2 regions of the Cytobacillus sp. FSL R5-0377 genome follow, and region 2 is predicted to be linked to the other one. Evidence: riboswitches for the same ligand, from Rfam matches in the RefSeq annotation. Region 2 holds a riboswitch; the other holds the start of a gene.
What was found. Region 2 has a riboswitch for ZMP and ZTP ahead of NSQ49_RS22235 (phosphoglycerate dehydrogenase). Riboswitches for the same ligand answer to the same signal wherever they lie in the genome.
Positions count from the first base shown of each region.

Region 1: linked by a shared signal. The riboswitch ahead of NSQ49_RS21105 (bifunctional 5,10-methylenetetrahydrofolate dehydrogenase/5,10-methenyltetrahydrofolate cyclohydrolase) and the one ahead of NSQ49_RS22235 (phosphoglycerate dehydrogenase) in region 2 are both predicted to bind ZMP and ZTP.

Region 1 covers NZ_JBBORA010000001.1:4,131,311-4,139,447, forward strand. Annotated here, with positions in the region: gene NSQ49_RS21090 (glycerol-3-phosphate dehydrogenase/oxidase) at 89-1,753, shown strand; gene NSQ49_RS21095 (nucleoside hydrolase) at 1,853-2,812, shown strand; gene NSQ49_RS21100 (hypothetical protein) at 2,993-3,478, shown strand; ZMP/ZTP riboswitch at 4,052-4,134, shown strand; gene NSQ49_RS21105 (bifunctional 5,10-methylenetetrahydrofolate dehydrogenase/5,10-methenyltetrahydrofolate cyclohydrolase) at 4,218-5,102, shown strand; gene NSQ49_RS21110 (cold-shock protein) at 5,316-5,516, shown strand; gene NSQ49_RS21115 (DEAD/DEAH box helicase) at 5,819-7,273, shown strand; gene NSQ49_RS21120 (cold-shock protein) at 7,413-7,613, shown strand; gene NSQ49_RS21125 (metallophosphoesterase family protein) at 7,699-8,137, shown strand, end outside.
Region 2 covers NZ_JBBORA010000001.1:4,353,542-4,361,678, reverse strand. Annotated here, with positions in the region: gene brnQ (branched-chain amino acid transport system II carrier protein) at 1-118, opposite strand, end outside; gene NSQ49_RS22250 (GntR family transcriptional regulator) at 412-1,071, shown strand; gene clpP (ATP-dependent Clp endopeptidase proteolytic subunit ClpP) at 1,117-1,698, opposite strand; gene NSQ49_RS22240 (sigma-70 family RNA polymerase sigma factor) at 1,725-2,399, opposite strand; gene NSQ49_RS22235 (phosphoglycerate dehydrogenase) at 2,562-3,761, opposite strand; ZMP/ZTP riboswitch at 3,828-3,906, opposite strand; gene NSQ49_RS22230 (hypothetical protein) at 4,217-4,423, opposite strand; gene NSQ49_RS22225 (twin-arginine translocase TatA/TatE family subunit) at 4,554-4,697, shown strand; gene NSQ49_RS22220 (hypothetical protein) at 4,710-4,910, opposite strand; gene NSQ49_RS22215 (polymer-forming cytoskeletal protein) at 5,237-5,956, opposite strand; gene NSQ49_RS22210 (YhbD family protein) at 5,968-6,591, opposite strand; gene NSQ49_RS22205 (GNAT family N-acetyltransferase) at 6,791-7,549, opposite strand; gene NSQ49_RS22200 (MEDS domain-containing protein) at 7,570-8,121, opposite strand.

The sequences.
Region 1 (8,137 bases), 220 kb from region 2:
GATAATGTATTTTGTGGTCTCTTTTTTATTCCCTGCTTTAAAAGGGGTAGTTACAACTACTAACCTTTTCAATAAGGAGGAGACAGCCATGACATTTTCTAATTTAAATCGTACTGACATGATAAATACTCTTACAAAGAAAGAATTTGATGTTCTGATAATTGGCGGAGGCATAACCGGAGCAGGGATTGCGCTGGATGCTGCAGCACGGGGTATGAGGACAGCACTTGTGGAAATGCAGGATTTTGCAGCAGGAACCTCCAGCCGTTCAACCAAACTGGTTCACGGTGGGTTAAGATATCTTAAGCAATTCGAAGTTAAAATGGTAGCTGAAGTCGGAAAAGAGCGGGCTATCGTATATGAAAATGGTCCACATGTGACTACACCGGAGTGGATGCTTCTCCCAATGCATAAAGGAGGCACATTTGGGAAATTTTCAACTTCAATCGGACTTAGAGTGTACGATTTCCTTGCGGGCGTCAGAAAGGCCGAACGCAGAAAAATGCTCAATGTCCAGGAAACATTGTCAAAAGAGCCGCTCATAAAAAAGGATGGCCTAAAAGGCGGCGGTTATTATGTAGAATACCGCACAGATGATGCACGTCTTACGATAGAGGTAATGAAAGCCGCTGCAGAAAAAGGGGCTATTCCAGTTAACTATATGAAGGTTGAAAAACTTTTATATGATGAACAAGGTAAGGTGTGCGGGGCTGCTGCTGCTGATCAGCTGACTGGCAGGATCTATGAAATTAAAGCAAAAAAAGTTATTAACGCTGCCGGCCCCTGGGTTGATTCCATTCGTGAGAAAGACGGCTCCAGGAAAGGAAAGGCCCTGCGCCTGACTAAAGGTGTTCATTTGGTCATTGATCAATCCAAGTTCCCATTAAAGCAGGCTGTGTACTTTGATACTCCTGACAAAAGGATGGTGTTTGCTATACCTAGAAACGGAAAAACATATGTGGGGACAACTGATACTTTTTATGACTCAGATCCTGTCAATCCAAAAATGACTGCAAGTGACAGAACCTACATTATAAACGCGATTAACTTTATGTTCCCTTCCGTAAAAATAGCGGAGAAGGATATTGAATCCAGCTGGGCTGGTGTTCGTCCACTTATTTGGGAAGAAGGAAAAGACCCTTCCGAAATATCACGCAAGGATGAAATTTGGGAGTCGGATACTGGTTTGTTGACAATTGCCGGCGGGAAACTGACAGGGTACAGGAAAATGGCAGAAACCATTGTAGATTTGCTTGCTGATAAACTTAAACAGGAATGGAACAGTACATTTAGCAGCAGTATCACAAAAACATTGCCCATTTCTGGAGGAGATGTAGGGGGATCCTTTAAATTCCGGGAATTCGTTGAGCTTCAGACTGAGAAAGGAATAAAAATTGGCTTATCAGCTGAACAGTCGAAACACCTTGTAACAATGTACGGGTCTAATGTTGGCCGCATTTTTAATATAATTGAAGAGACTGGGAGTGAAGCTGACCATTACGGTCTTCCTATGGTATTGTGGGCAAAGCTGAAATATGCAATAGAACATGAAATGGCTGCCACCCCTGTTGACTTTTTTAACCGCAGAACAGGAGCGCTCCTTTTTGATATTGAAACAGTGAGAGAATACAAGGAGCAAGTTATTTCATATATGGCTGAAGCATTTAATTGGGATGCTGCTGCAAAAAGTAATTTCGAGAACCAGCTGGGCCAGGAATTAAGCTCTGCCATAGACCCTGCTGATCATGACTAAAACTCTCCGGACGGGGAGTTTTTTTCTTATGAGGAGATTTTAAACAAAAGGGACAGTCCGCTGTCATACAATTATATATATAGGTAGCGGAGGTGGGTTATGTACAACGTTCTAATGTTTGTTGACTCGGGGGTTGATGATTCAATTGCGCTGATGTATGCCCTTCAGCACCCTGAGATTAATGTAGTAGGTGTGGTCAGTGCTTATGGCAACATAACCAAAGAGGAATCCATTAATAACACTGCCTATTTACTGACCCTCGCAGGCAGAGAGGACATTCCGATTATTGCAGGAGCAAGCGGGCCGTTATCCGGTGATACTGCTGTGTTTTATCCTGAAATACATGGGGAGGAAGGACTTGGGCCCATTCAGCCTCCAAAGGATTTTAACAGTGAAATAGAGGTTCATGATATCAATAAAATTATTGAAATAGTTAATGAATATAAGAATAACCTGGTGATCGTTGGTGTAGGGAGGCAGACGGATTTGGCGCTGCCGCTCATTCTGTATGGAAAGGATGCATACAAGGATGTAAATGCATTCTATTTAATGGGAGGTGCCTTTCTGGTTCCGGGAAATGTGACACCAGAGGCTGAAGCAAACTTTTACGCTGACCCCATTGCTGCGGATTCAGTGCTTGAAAAAGTAAAAAACATATATATATTTCCGTTAAATGTAACCAATAAAGCGATTATCCGGCCAGAGACGATTGAATTTATCGCGAATAACACCCAATCTCCTTTTAAAGATTTAATTAAGCCTGCATATGATTATTATTATGATTCTTACCAGGAGCTTGTTCCGGGAATTGAGGGTGCGCCGCTCCATGATGTTCTTGTTTTAAGTGTTCTCACAAATCCTGATCTCGTAAAATATGTTAAACGAAGAGTGAGAATTGAGCAGTTTGGAAAGGCCAAAGGAAAGAGCATCGCTGATTTTAGGCCTAAGCCTGAAGAGGAACCGGCGGAAACACTTGACAACATTGCGATGGAGCTTGACGTGGAGGGTTTTGTTATTGATTTTATGAAGGCTTTTCTCTATCAGAAGAATCAGAAATAGCTTTTGACACATTGTGTTGAAAGCTTTTTTATTTGTTTGAAGGGGAATAGACTGTTCACATAGAATCTAATATCATGGAAAACTTTTGCAGTAAACGGAAGATTCGTTAGGAAAAATAAAATGGCAATAAATCCATTTAGCTACATCATATATTAATAAGATCAAATGGAGGATTGTAAATTGCTGAAAAATAAAAAATTAAACATGACTCTTTCAATTCTTGGAATGGTCCTGGCCATTGCTCTGGCGTACACTGTCCTTGTCTTTTTAAATAAGGATGAACCTAAGATGCAAAAGACCTCGGCAAATGCGGAGGCACCCGAGGGATTAATGTACGAAGATTTAGGAGACTTTATTGCCTCCAGTCATACTTTTTATAATGAAACACTTGGATGGGGAAGAGACCGTAAAGTCAGCTGGCCAAAACAAAAAGAGCAGGCTGATTTAATCATAAACTCGCTTAAAAAAATATCAGCGGAGAATAAAGATCTTCAGACTGACTTGGACACGATAGCAAGTCTGGCGAAAACTGTGCAGTCGGGCACCAGGGAAAAGGACGCTTTAATCAAGCTTCACCGCTATTTTCATGATTTGGATATAGGTTTTAATGACTATAAAGATACAACCGATTATTTTGATGTGACCGAGTACAAAGGAGAAAGCTAATCTGCGGGTTGACAAGATATTTTCTTGACAGATAACCTCATATAAGATATTATAGTGATTGAAGTATTTGAGGTATATTTTTGAAGTCGTTAATTCACTTGGAATATTCGGCAGCCGAACATTCTTTTTAGTGAAACTGCGGCTTTTTATTATGTTTTATGCTCTTTAGGATTTTGAAAGAGTAAGTATGTGTTTGTAATTAAGAATAATTTGTGTGGACAGCTTAACGCTGAATGTTCTTCTTAATCATCTTCTGTAAACCAGACACTTCTCCGTATTTTTACTTCATTAAGTTTCTTACCATTTAAATATTAAAATCTCAGAGAGCATCTAATCGGAAAGGATTCCGATTCAACCTGATTCCCACTGGCGCGGTCTCGGAGCCGTAAGGATGGAAGAGAGGCAGGGCTTTCATTGTTTTAGGTAATAATTAATTAACTCAAATATATCTCTAATAAGGACAGTTTCTTACTGTCCTTTTTTATTTATTTTAAAAAAACACGAACATTTAAGTGAGTTTTAGTTTAATTATTTGTGTTTTTGTGCTATTATGGATTTATTAACATAGCTTTTCAAAATCGCAGTGACTGACGACAATGCGGAATTAACCGCTGGGGAGCTGCGTCTATGTATAGCCGGTCGTCTGGGCAGAGATAAGGGATACCCTTGTCTCCTTTTTCATAATAAAATGGAAAAGCCCGTAAGCCTAATAGGAGCTTTTCCTTTAGGAGGAATATGCATGGCGAAAAAAAAGATTATTCTTGATGGAATTGTTGTAGCAAAACATGTGAAGGATCAATTGAAGAATCGTATTGAAGACCTAAAGGGAAAAGGTGTTGTGCCTTGTTTAGCCACTATTTTAGTGGGGGATGATCCTTCTTCTGAAACCTATGTAAGGATGAAGGGCAATGCATGTGAGAAGCTTGGCATTTTATCAAAACGTATTCATATGTCAACTGACACAACAACAGAGGAATTATTAGATAAGATTGCAGAACTCAATAATGATCCATCTGTACATGGAATCCTTCTTCAGCATCCTGTACCTGGACATATAGATGAACGCAAAGCTTTCGAAGCCATTGCCATTGAAAAAGACGTAGATGGTGTTACAAGCCTCGGATATGGACAAACTGCTTTCGGATTTGGTGAATATCCGTCCTGTACACCTGCAGCTATTTTGGAAATTATGGATTATTATAAATTGGAAGCTGAAGGCAAGCATGCAGTTGTTGTTGGCAGAAGCCCTATCCTGGGAAAGCCGGTCTCTGCCCTTTTGCTTAATCGTAACGCAACAGTCACTACATGCCATTCATATACCCAAAACCTGCCGCAAATTGTAAAGCAGGCTGATCTTGTAGTTGCAGCTGTAGGAAAACCTAACTTTATTAAGGGTGAATGGCTAAAAGAAGGGGCTATCGTCCTTGATGCCGGTTATAATGAAGGAAATATTGGAGATGCAGAGTATGACAGCTGTTTTGAAAGAGCATTTGCTATCACTCCTGTTCCTGGCGGAGTAGGACCGGTTACAATTTCCATGCTTTTAAAACATACTGTACAGGCCGCTGAAAAGGCTCAAAATAAAGAGGGAATCGCCGTAAATAGTCAATTTATCACTAATTGAAAAATTGGCTTCCAAAAGGATTGACTTATAGTTGGGTGTCGTTTATTATTAGGTTAACGCTGTAAAGATCGTTATATACTTTTTGGATAAGTAGTCGTAGCTGCAAAGAAATGTAGGCGATCGTTCATCCTCATTTCTGGCACCTGCGACTTTTTTATGTTTAAGTTTAATGGTACATTTATAGTGAAAAACAATTTATTGGAGGCAACACAAATGAACACAGGTAAAGTTAAATGGTTTAATGCAGAAAAAGGTTTCGGATTCATCGAATCTTCAGAAGGTCAAGATGTATTCGTACACTTCTCCGCTATCCAAACTGAAGGTTTCAAAACTTTAGAAGAAGGTCAAGACGTAACTTTCGAAATCGTTGAAGGTAACCGTGGACCTCAAGCTGCTAACGTAACAAAAGCATAATTTTGCTTAATGAGGTGATGCATGTCTAATCATGCATCACCTTTTTATGTTTGCTTATCCACTTTGTAGCCTTCAGCATTCCTCAAAACAGATCTTCTGCAACACCTGCTTTTAGGATATGTATTTTTCATTTCACCCAATTAAAATTCTTCACTTACAAAAAGTTTAAAATTAGTGCAAACGGAAATGTAAAAAAGAGATGCAAACTGGAAAGCCTAGTAAAGTGTCAATGTCTTTATACAAAAACAAAAACAGTCTTTCAGTACCTAATAACATATGTAATTCAAGGAGGAACTTATATTTTGACAACTTTTTCAGATTTTGGCTTAAGTAATGAAATAGTAAAAGCCCTTTCCAATATGGGCTTCGAGGAACCAACACCTATTCAGGCACAGGCTATTCCAATTGGAATGCAGGGCAAGGATATGATTGGCCAGGCGCAGACTGGAACTGGAAAAACTACTGCTTTCGGTGTACCGCTTTTAGAGCAGATTGATTTAAACGAAGGAATTCAAGGCCTTGTCCTTGCTCCAACAAGGGAGCTTGCCGTACAGGTAGCTGAAGAATTAAACCGTATAGGACAGGTAAAAGGTGTCCGGACACTTCCTGTTTACGGCGGTCAGGATATTAGCCGCCAAATACGTGCACTAAAAAAACACCCTCATATCATTGCAGCTACACCAGGAAGATTAATTGACCATATTGAAAGAAAAACAATTCGTTTAAGCAATATCAAAATGGTCGTTCTGGATGAAGCTGATGAAATGCTCAATATGGGATTCATCGAGGATATCGAAAGAATTCTAAGTGAAATTAAAGGGGAGCGCCAAACCCTGCTTTTCTCTGCTACAATGCCGAGAAGAATTCAGACCCTTGCTGAAAAATTCATGCAGGAGCCTGAAATGGTTAAAGTGAAAGCAAAAGAAATGACAGTTAAAAATATTGAACAGTATTATATGGAAACGCATGAAAAACAAAAATTTGATGTGCTTTGCAATTTGCTGGATATACAATCACCTGAGCTGGCAATTGTATTTGGCCGGACAAAAAAGCGTGTAGATGAAGTGGTGGAAGGTCTTATTAAGAGAGGATATTCTGCTGAAGGAATTCATGGAGATATTCCTCAGGCGAAAAGAGATCAGGTAATCCGCCGATTTAAAGAACAGACAATCGATATTATGGTTGCGACTGATGTTGCTGCCCGGGGCCTAGATATTTCAGGTGTATCTCATGTTTATAACTTCGATATCCCGCAGGATCCTGAAAGCTATGTTCACAGAATTGGACGTACTGGCCGTGCAGGTAACAAAGGACTCGCGATCACGTTCGTTTCACCAAGAGAAATCGACCACCTGAAGATAATCGAAAATGTTACAAAGAGCAAAATGGCGAAAAAGCCTGTACCATCATTTAAGGACGTTGTTGCAGGCAACCAGCAGGCGACTATTAATAAACTTTTAGAAGTAATTGAAAGAGAAGAGCATGCAGACTTCAAGAGAGTGGCGGAAAACCTTCTTGAAGATACAGATTCTGTTACCATGCTTGCAGCAGCGCTGAAATTACTGACTAAGGGTCCTGATGTAACTCCTGTTAAATTAACTGCTGTGGAACCTATCCGTGTCAGAAAGCCTAAAGGTGATCGTGGAGGAAGAAGATTCGGCGACAGGTCCAGAGGCGGCGGACGCGACAGAAGAGATTTTAAAGGCGGCCGGGATAGACGAAGCAGCAAGCCGCGCAGTAATAGCAATAAGGGATAATTCGCAGCCTGAAAAGCAATAAAAGATTTTTTTTCAGTGCTTTTTGAATATTTTATTATAAAAATTGAGGAATTTACCCATATTAGTAAATGCAGGGGAAAATTACTCTGTGAGTTATAGATATTAGGAGGAAATTTACATGGCAACAGGCAAAGTAAAATGGTTTAACTCAGAAAAAGGTTTTGGTTTTATCGAAGTTGAAGGCGGAGAAGATGTATTTGTTCATTACTCTGCAATCCAAACAGAAGGTTTCAAAACCCTTGATGAAGGCCAGGAAGTTAACTTTGACATAGAGCAGGGCCAGCGTGGACCACAAGCTGTAAATGTAACAAAGTTATAATGATGGATTAGAGAGTCCCTTGATGGGGCTCTCTTTTAATTTTTCGGGGTATATAAGGTATAACAGCAGGGAGAAAGGACTGGTCATGATTAAAAAAATCCTTATTTTATCAGATACTCACATGCCAAAGAAGTCAAAAAAGCTGCCGGAAGTACTGTTGAAAGCAATTAACGGCTGTGACTTAATTATTCATGCAGGCGACTGGCAGACCAGCGAGCTCTATCATGAATTAAAAAAGTATGCGCCAGTTGAGGGGGTATATGGAAATACAGATAATGATGAAATGCACACCATTTTAAAGGAAAAAATACTGCTTGAAATAAATGGCTTTAAAATAGGAGTTGTCCATGGACATGGAAAGGGTAAAACAACTGAAAAAAGAAGTATTGAGGCTTTCGGAGATGGAAAAGTTGATGCTATTATATTCGGGCATTCACATATCCCGGTCAACAAACTTCATAATGGGGTTATCCTGTTTAATCCCGGGTCTCCGACTGACAAGCGCAGGCAGCCGAACTATTCGT
Region 2 (8,137 bases):
TTGTACCTGCCGACTGGCCAAGCATTGCAGGGAAAATTAAGTTTCCTGCCCCGAAAAATAAGGCAAAGAGCATAAAACCAACTGTCACAATATATGATAATGGTATTTTGCTGTTCATTTCATTTCCTCCTATTAATGTGGATAAGTTATACAATACTAACAGTCTATTGAATTTAAATCTTCTGAAAAATTACAGCACTGTAATATTTTTATTTTTTCACGCTAGTAATATATTGCATAACTCAAGATAACATATTCAAAATGGTTATGCAATATATCGCATAAAACTTTTTGTCGAATCATGCGATATATTGAATTTTTCAAGTTTCTTCTATATACTAAATATATATCTATTGGAAATAACTTTAAAATCCTAGCAAAATTGCAAGATATGAAAAGGTGGTTACAGCTATGCCGATACCCTCCAATTATTCATCACCTACCCGTATATCCGCTAAAGATCGCGCCTTCTCCCAAATCCAGGAGTGGATTATTGACGGCACACTTCAGCCGAAGGAAAAATTGAATGACGCTGATCTTGCCAAAGCATTAGGAGTCAGCCGAACGCCTATCAGAGAAGCGCTTCAGCTGCTAAATGTTCAGGGATTTGTCGAAATGTTTCCGGGTGTAGGAACTCAAGTTACTTCAGTGAACCCTGAAGATATCAGCAAGATCCTGCCTCCTTTAGGTGTGCTGCAGGCGCTTGCAGCTGAACTGGCCGCACCTGTTGTCAGCCAGGAAACCATTAATATTCTTCGGGATATTAACCATAAATTCGCTAAAGCTTTAATGGCAGGAGATACCTTCACAGCTTTGAAAAAGGATGAGAAGTTTCATAATATCATTATTGACCTTGCAGAAAATCCATATATTTCGAATACAGCTTCCATGCTGCAGGCTCATGTCATGCGGCTATACTATAATAAAACCATTATTTTAAAAGAACGTTCCATTCAAGAACATGAAGATATATTAAAAGCATTTGAACAAAAAGACAGAGAAAAGGCCGGGCATATTGCTCGTGTTAATTGGCTTCGTGCGATTGACGAGTACTACTCTGTTGAAAAATGATCAAACTCAAAAAAGCAGCCTCCAACGGCTGCTTTTTCTATTTATCTAGCTTTTATAAATTATTTCATCGATAATCCCGTATTCCTTTGCTTCTTCGGCTGTCATGAAGTAATCGCGGTCCGTGTCCCGTGCTACTTTTTCTGCTGGCTGGCCGGTTCTATCTGCAATTATTCCATTTATGTGCTCCCTCAGTTTTAAAATCCTCTTCGCCGAAATTTCGATTTCAGTAGCCTGCCCTCTTGCTCCTCCAAGCGGCTGGTGAATCATGATCTCACTGTTCGGCAGACTGTAGCGCTTGCCCTTTTTCCCTGCAAGCAGAAGCATCGCTCCAAAGGATGCTGCCATTCCTGTGCAAATCGTCCGGACATCTGGCTTTATATATTGGATGGTGTCAAAGATGGCAAACCCTGCAGTTGTAGAACCGCCAGGACTATTAATATAAAGCGAAATATCCTTATCAGGGGATTCCGCTGCAAGAAATAGCAGCTGCGCAATCACACTATTGGCAACGGAATCATTGATTTCTTCACCAATCATGATAATTCGGTCTTTCAAAAGCCGTGAGTAAATATCGTAGGAGCGTTCTCCCCTGCTGGACTGCTCAATGACATATGGTATTGCTGTCATCTGTATCCCTCCTGTTCTTTGCGGATCTATGCCGCCATACAGAGAGTATTAGAAGGAGATGAAACACGCAGAACAGGCTTCTTCGCATGGCTTTCCAGAGATTGCAGGAAAGGAATCGACTTTATAAGGATGGATGGGTCCTCTGATGCCACTGAATGATGCAACAGTTGAAAAAGCTTTTCTTCCTCCTCATTTGCAAAAGCTTCTAAAGACTTATCTTCAACCGGATGCTGAAGCCGCTTCCGTGCACGGTTCAGCGTGGACTTCACTGCAAATTCAGTAGTCTGAAGGATATCTGCAATTTCTTTTGTTTTGTATCGGAACCCTTCCTTCATTGTAAAAATAACGGCCTGCTTTGCGGTCAGCCGATTTATTAGATGGCTGACTGCTTCTCCTTCAGTCGAGCTGGAATTCCTCTTTTCACCTTCAGGGGACTCCTCCAGCTGCTCCCGCTTTCTATTTCGAAGAGTGTCAATCCAGCAATTGTAAACAATCTTCTTTAAAAGCGCCTGATTAATTTTCTCAGGGGCATAATTTTTATAGGCGCGGACGATTGCTTCATGAGCCAGATCGTCCCCATCCCAGCGGTTTTGTGCAAGAAACCGGCTATATCTCTGCAGTGAAGGATAGATATCTGCCATACAGCTTTCCCTCTGCTTGAAGGAATTACTTGATTCAGCCTGAACTTTCCCATGCTTCATAAACCTGCTCACTCCTTTAATACATCTCTGCCTCTATAACGGGATAAGAAAGCAAAAAGATACGGGGGATTTAAATTTTTATCAGTTTATTCTTAGCATCGACGAAACTATACTGTGCAGATACAAAAAAGCCTCAATCCCGGCGGAATTGAGGCTGCATTTTTATATAACCCGTGATGTGATAATGCCTTCAATCTGATTAATCTGTTCAAGCAATCCAGGAATCACATCGCCATTGACTTTATTGTCGATATCAATCATGGTATACGCATATTCACCGCGGCTGCGGTTCACCATGTCTGCGATGTTAAGCTGGTAGCTTGAAATGGCAAGGGTGATTTGGCCGACCATGTTTGGAATGTTTTTATGAAAAGCAGTAACACGCCGCTTGCCGGTGTAAGGAAGCGCAGCATTTGGGAAATTCACTGAGTTTTTGACATTGCCTGTTTCAAGGAAGTGCTTCACCTGTCTTGCTGCCATGACTGCGCAGTTTTCCTCTGATTCTTTTGTTGATGCACCAAGGTGCGGAATGGCCACTGCGTTTTTCATTTTCAGGATATTCTCATTTGGGAAATCTGTAATATATTTGCCCACTTTTCCGCTTTCAAGGGCAGCTGTCATATCAGCTTCATTCACAAGCTCTCCGCGTGAGAAATTGAGAATGTGAACACCCTTTTTCATCATGCCAAACGCAGCTTCATTGAACATTTCCCTTGTATCATCGGTTAACGGAACATGGACAGTGATGTAATCAGATTCTGCAAACACCTGCTCAATGCTCATGGCACGCTGTACATTGCGGGACAGATTCCAGGCCGTATCGACAGAAATGAATGGATCAAAGCCAATAACATCCATATCAAGTTCAAGTGCATCATTGGCCACAAGTGCCCCGATTGCTCCTAACCCGATGACGCCGAGTGTTTTGCCTTTAATTTCTTTCCCGACAAATTGCTTCTTCCCTGCTTCTACAAGCTTAGGGATCTGTTCTCCTTCACCTTTCAGCGTTTTCGTCCAGGCGATGCCGGCAAAAAGATTCCGTGATGACGCCATTAAGCAAGTAAGCACCATTTCTTTAACAGCATTCGCATTAGCACCAGGTGTATTAAACACGACAATTCCCTGCTCAGTGCATTTCTCCACCGGGATATTATTCACGCCTGCACCCGCACGGGCGATTGCTCTTAATTGATCCCCAAATTCCATTGAATGCATATTAAAGCTGCGAAGAACAATCGCATCAGGATTGTCGCTTTCATTATCAATAGTAAAATAATCCTTGTTAAACACTTCCAGACCGCTTGGCGCAATGGCATTTAGTGTTTTAATGGTCTGCACTTTGTCTAAAGTCATGATACTCACTCGATTCTCCCCTTTTCAACTAACTTTGTCAGATTTTAAACAGAAAGAGGCAAGGGTAGAATCCCTTACCTCTGCCCAGGCGAACGGCTTCGACACTATGTGCTCCCCCGCGGTTATCCGCGTCTCGCCAGTTACACATAGCCTTTTCGGTTTTTTAAATCTTATCAAAGTCTTCTGAAAACTTCAACCTACTAAAGCGCTTACATTATAAAAAAATTAAATTATTTTTTTAGAGGAATAGTAAAGTATATTTTTCTGATTTTGTACATTATGCAGGAGAACAGATGATTTATGAAAAACTGCTATTCTACAAGTTAGTGATTTATTTTATTTTCTTTTTTCCATCCTGCTTCAACAAGACGAATGAGATAAATAGCAGCTAGAAAGAATAATGCCATCTTAAGGAATGTATTCGAATCCAGGATAGAATAGACAAAAAAGGATACCGAGTGCAGTTATAGAGGAAGTGCCGTAAAAATGAACGATAACCACTCTGCTCCTTGATAGGTAATTATTAAGGAAAAAACAACTCCTATGATGCCTACAACGGTAAGAAACGTGAATTCCTTGACACCTGGGGAGACAAAAACGTAAACTGCATAGGCTAAAAAAATGGCTGACATCAAAATCATTAAAACGATCCGGATTGATTTTCTGTTCATAATAAATATAAACTCCTTTTAAGCATTTAAAGACAGCTGCCTGTTAATGGCAGCAAGAAACAATGATAACGTCCAACCTCAGTTAAAATCGGCATTTTCTATGCTATTAAAAAATAGGAGTGAGTTATTTGTGGCAAGCATCGGTATTCCAGGTTTAATTGTAATTTTAGCTATCGCACTAATCTTAACCGGACCACCTAAACTGCCTCAACTAGGCAAAGCAGTCGGTGAGAATACAAGACACGAACACCATAAAGAAACTCTCATAATCTGAGCGTTTTTATTATTATTTGCGATTTTTCATTCGTTTCTCATCGAGATACTTCCATAAATGGTAATGCCCCCAAAATACTCCTGCATACAAGGAGACAAACAACCAGGCATACGGATAACCTGATGAAAATACAACAAAACCAATTAAGATGAGGACATACGGGAAAAAGAGAATCCAATAGCGTAAATCTTTAAAGGTATTAAAACTAAACATAAACTGACCTCCTTTTTAAAGCCTCGTGCGTAATCATTAGCTTACGATTATTTTAACACAATGAAAAAAATGGAATCTTATTAACCTAATAATTCCTGTAGATGCTAGGAATTTCAATATGCTCTTTGGGTATAATTGTTGTTTTTCACTTATAAAGGCTGCTCCTTGATTGCAGCGAAGGGATGTGTATGCGTGCTTCGGAATCTTACTACCTGATGCTCCCGATACAATCAACTCAGTAAGTTCATTCAAATAGCAGCAGCCATTGCAAAAACATTTTTTAACAAAAGAAAGAAAACCTAACCAGCAGGGTTAGGTTTCAGCATTTATATTAACCGTGATTCCTTTACCTCAGAATCTGGTGAACACTCGTACTCACCAGAGTATTCCACAAGTCCAATTTCGCAATTTTTGCCGATCTTGACATTTTTCCCTCTGACGACCAGAGCTGAGGTGCCCTCGAGTTCGATGTCATCCCCTTCAATTAATTCTGCCTCAAGCTTGAGGGGGAAGATTGATTTAATCAATTTGAACAGGCTTTCTCTATGCTGTGCTACTTTTATGACTCTTCCGCCAATCTCTTTCGCTTTACTTTCTCCAAATAGTTTAATATCAATTGTTTCGGCATTCAGCAAACCTTCTATCTTAAATGCCCCTTCTGCACGGAAAACCTCTGCTTCACAGTCTCCTGCAATTTTCGCTTTCCCGTTTATTACCATTTCATCACTTTTTGCAGAGCCTCCGATAGAGGAGCTGCCGGCTACCTCAAGCTTTTGGCACAGGACAGCTTCTGAAATGGAGGCAGAGCCATTGACCGATAAGGTTTCAGCTTTAACTGCACCATGTATCTTGGCTGCACCGCTGATTTTTCCTTTTTCGGTTTTTACGTTTCCATGGATTGTGCCGGTGCCATTGCAATTGAATTTCTCACATTCTATGTCATTATTTACTGTTCCCTTACCATTGATCTCAACTTTATGAAAAGCTCCGCCATTAACCGATCCAACTCCATTAATGATTAAGTTCCCCAGTGCTTTCGTTTCCAACGCAATTCCTCCTAAGTCAATTTAGATTTTAATTCTTCTGCACACTGCTCTATCGATATAGAGGCAGCCAATTTTGTTCCTTTTTCAAGAAGGACCCCTTCCCCGCTCATTGAAACCAGACAGCTGGATATCCCGAGTTTTCGTATGAAGCAAATCACAGCCTTTGGCTGCTGCAGTATTTTTTGATGATCATTCAGCAGCTGAAGAAGCATCTTCCCTTCCTCCATATGGATATCCCCCGCTTCCAGCAAGTTGGAAAGAATATAAAGCTTCAGGACTTCATGATAATTGAATTCGTTCATTTCCCCCTGTGTTTCAAGAAAGATATTCATAACAGGCTCAGAAACGATTCCTTTTTCAATTAGACTCTCTTTTGTCAGCTTTAGATTTGAAGCACTTAGTGAAAACAAATCAGCAAGCTCATCCAATGAGAGACTATCCTTCATCTTCTGCACCTTTTCAACCCGTTCGAGAATTTTTTCTTTTGGAAAAAATGTCTCCTGTCCTGTAAAAGTTGATTTACGGACAAACCAATCCTCAGGTATCAGGTTCTTCCTTTTCCATCGGTAAAGCTGGCCATATGAAATACCCGTTAAATCCAATACCTCTTTTTTAGAAATTAATTCATCGCTCAATTCCAGGACTCCTTTCTGTTAATTTGATTGTAACATAACACTGTTACGTTTAAAATATTATTTTCTTCTTAATTTCATGGGTTTTTTCGACAAAAAATTCGTATTTTAGTGGGAAATCAATAGTATTTGTATCTTTTTAAGTGAAACAATGTTCTATTCACACAAAAAAACCTGGCTCCATAAGAACCAGGTTCTCCCTTTATTCGTATACTTTTAATAGGTTATACTGCTTTCCTAAATACAGGTAATTTTGCCTGCGGTACATTTCTTTTGGGGTATCATCTCCATCAGCGACAAGAATGATTGTTCTATCCTTAAACTGATCCATCACTGATTTCTGCAGGCGGCTGCCGATGCCTTTTTTCTGAAATTCCTCATGGACCATCAATCCATCAATTTCAGCTGTTCGTTCTTTAATTATGACATCAACTGAACCGGCAGCTTTCCCCTTATAGAATGCAATAAACTGCTGAATGCTTTTATCTCTGTAATTTCTAAGATGCTGTGCCTTCTTTTTCTCTGCAAAAGTTTCCCCATAGACCGAATCATGCTCATACTGAAATTCCAAATAATCATTCCATGTTTCATCCGTAACATTTTCCACTATGATTTCTTCCTTTACATGGACTTCCGGAAAATCACCCGGAAGGATGGCAAATAACTCTAAGAAGCCAATTGTATAATCCTCATCTTTCTGAAAGTACGCCAAAAGCTCTTCAGAAAGCTCCTCGTCATCCGGAAAATAAAATCTAACATGCTTTTGGCCATATTTCTGATGAAAATCCCGCAGATACTGATGCGCCTCCTCAAACTCCTGAACGGAAGGCATTCTTTTAAAGGAAATAAAATTGCTGTCATACTGAAGGAGCATGTCAGGGTTATGGTTGTGAATAAATAGTGCATTTTCGAGAACTGTATGTCCCGGTTTATAAATATCTTGAAAAGTAATCTTTTCCATCGGTTTCTCCTGCAATTATTTTAAAGGTATTTATACTCTTTATCTGTTATAAGCACATCATGACAGCGCAGCAGACTTTCCTTTAATTCCAGAGGGGTGCTGCAGTTATCATAGGCACACAGGGAAATCAGGCCCTGCTGAGCAATGGCTTTGTCTATATTCTTTTCATATTGTTCCACTAATGGAATGTAGTCCTTCACATTTCCCCATTCGACCAGACCCCATGTAAATATCTTATGGCTTCTATCTAAATAAGGCTGAATGTTTTTAAGAAAAAAACTGAACACTGTATCAGGATTAAAATTACCGTTGGAGTAATAAAAATCATAATTATTCATAAAGTGAACCCTGCTTAATTCCTCTTTTCCTAACAAATTAGTTAATTCTTTATCAATATGAAAATAATGGCGGTCATTATCCACAAACAAGACATGTCCGCCGCATCTTATACCGGCAGTTATGTAGGAGACAGCATTTTGGATATAGCAATCCATGTCATCATAGTGGTAAAGAATATGGCCTCCGTTAGACTTTTGCATATCCTCAATTAAATCCGTTAACAATTCATTCATTGATAAGTCCCCTTAT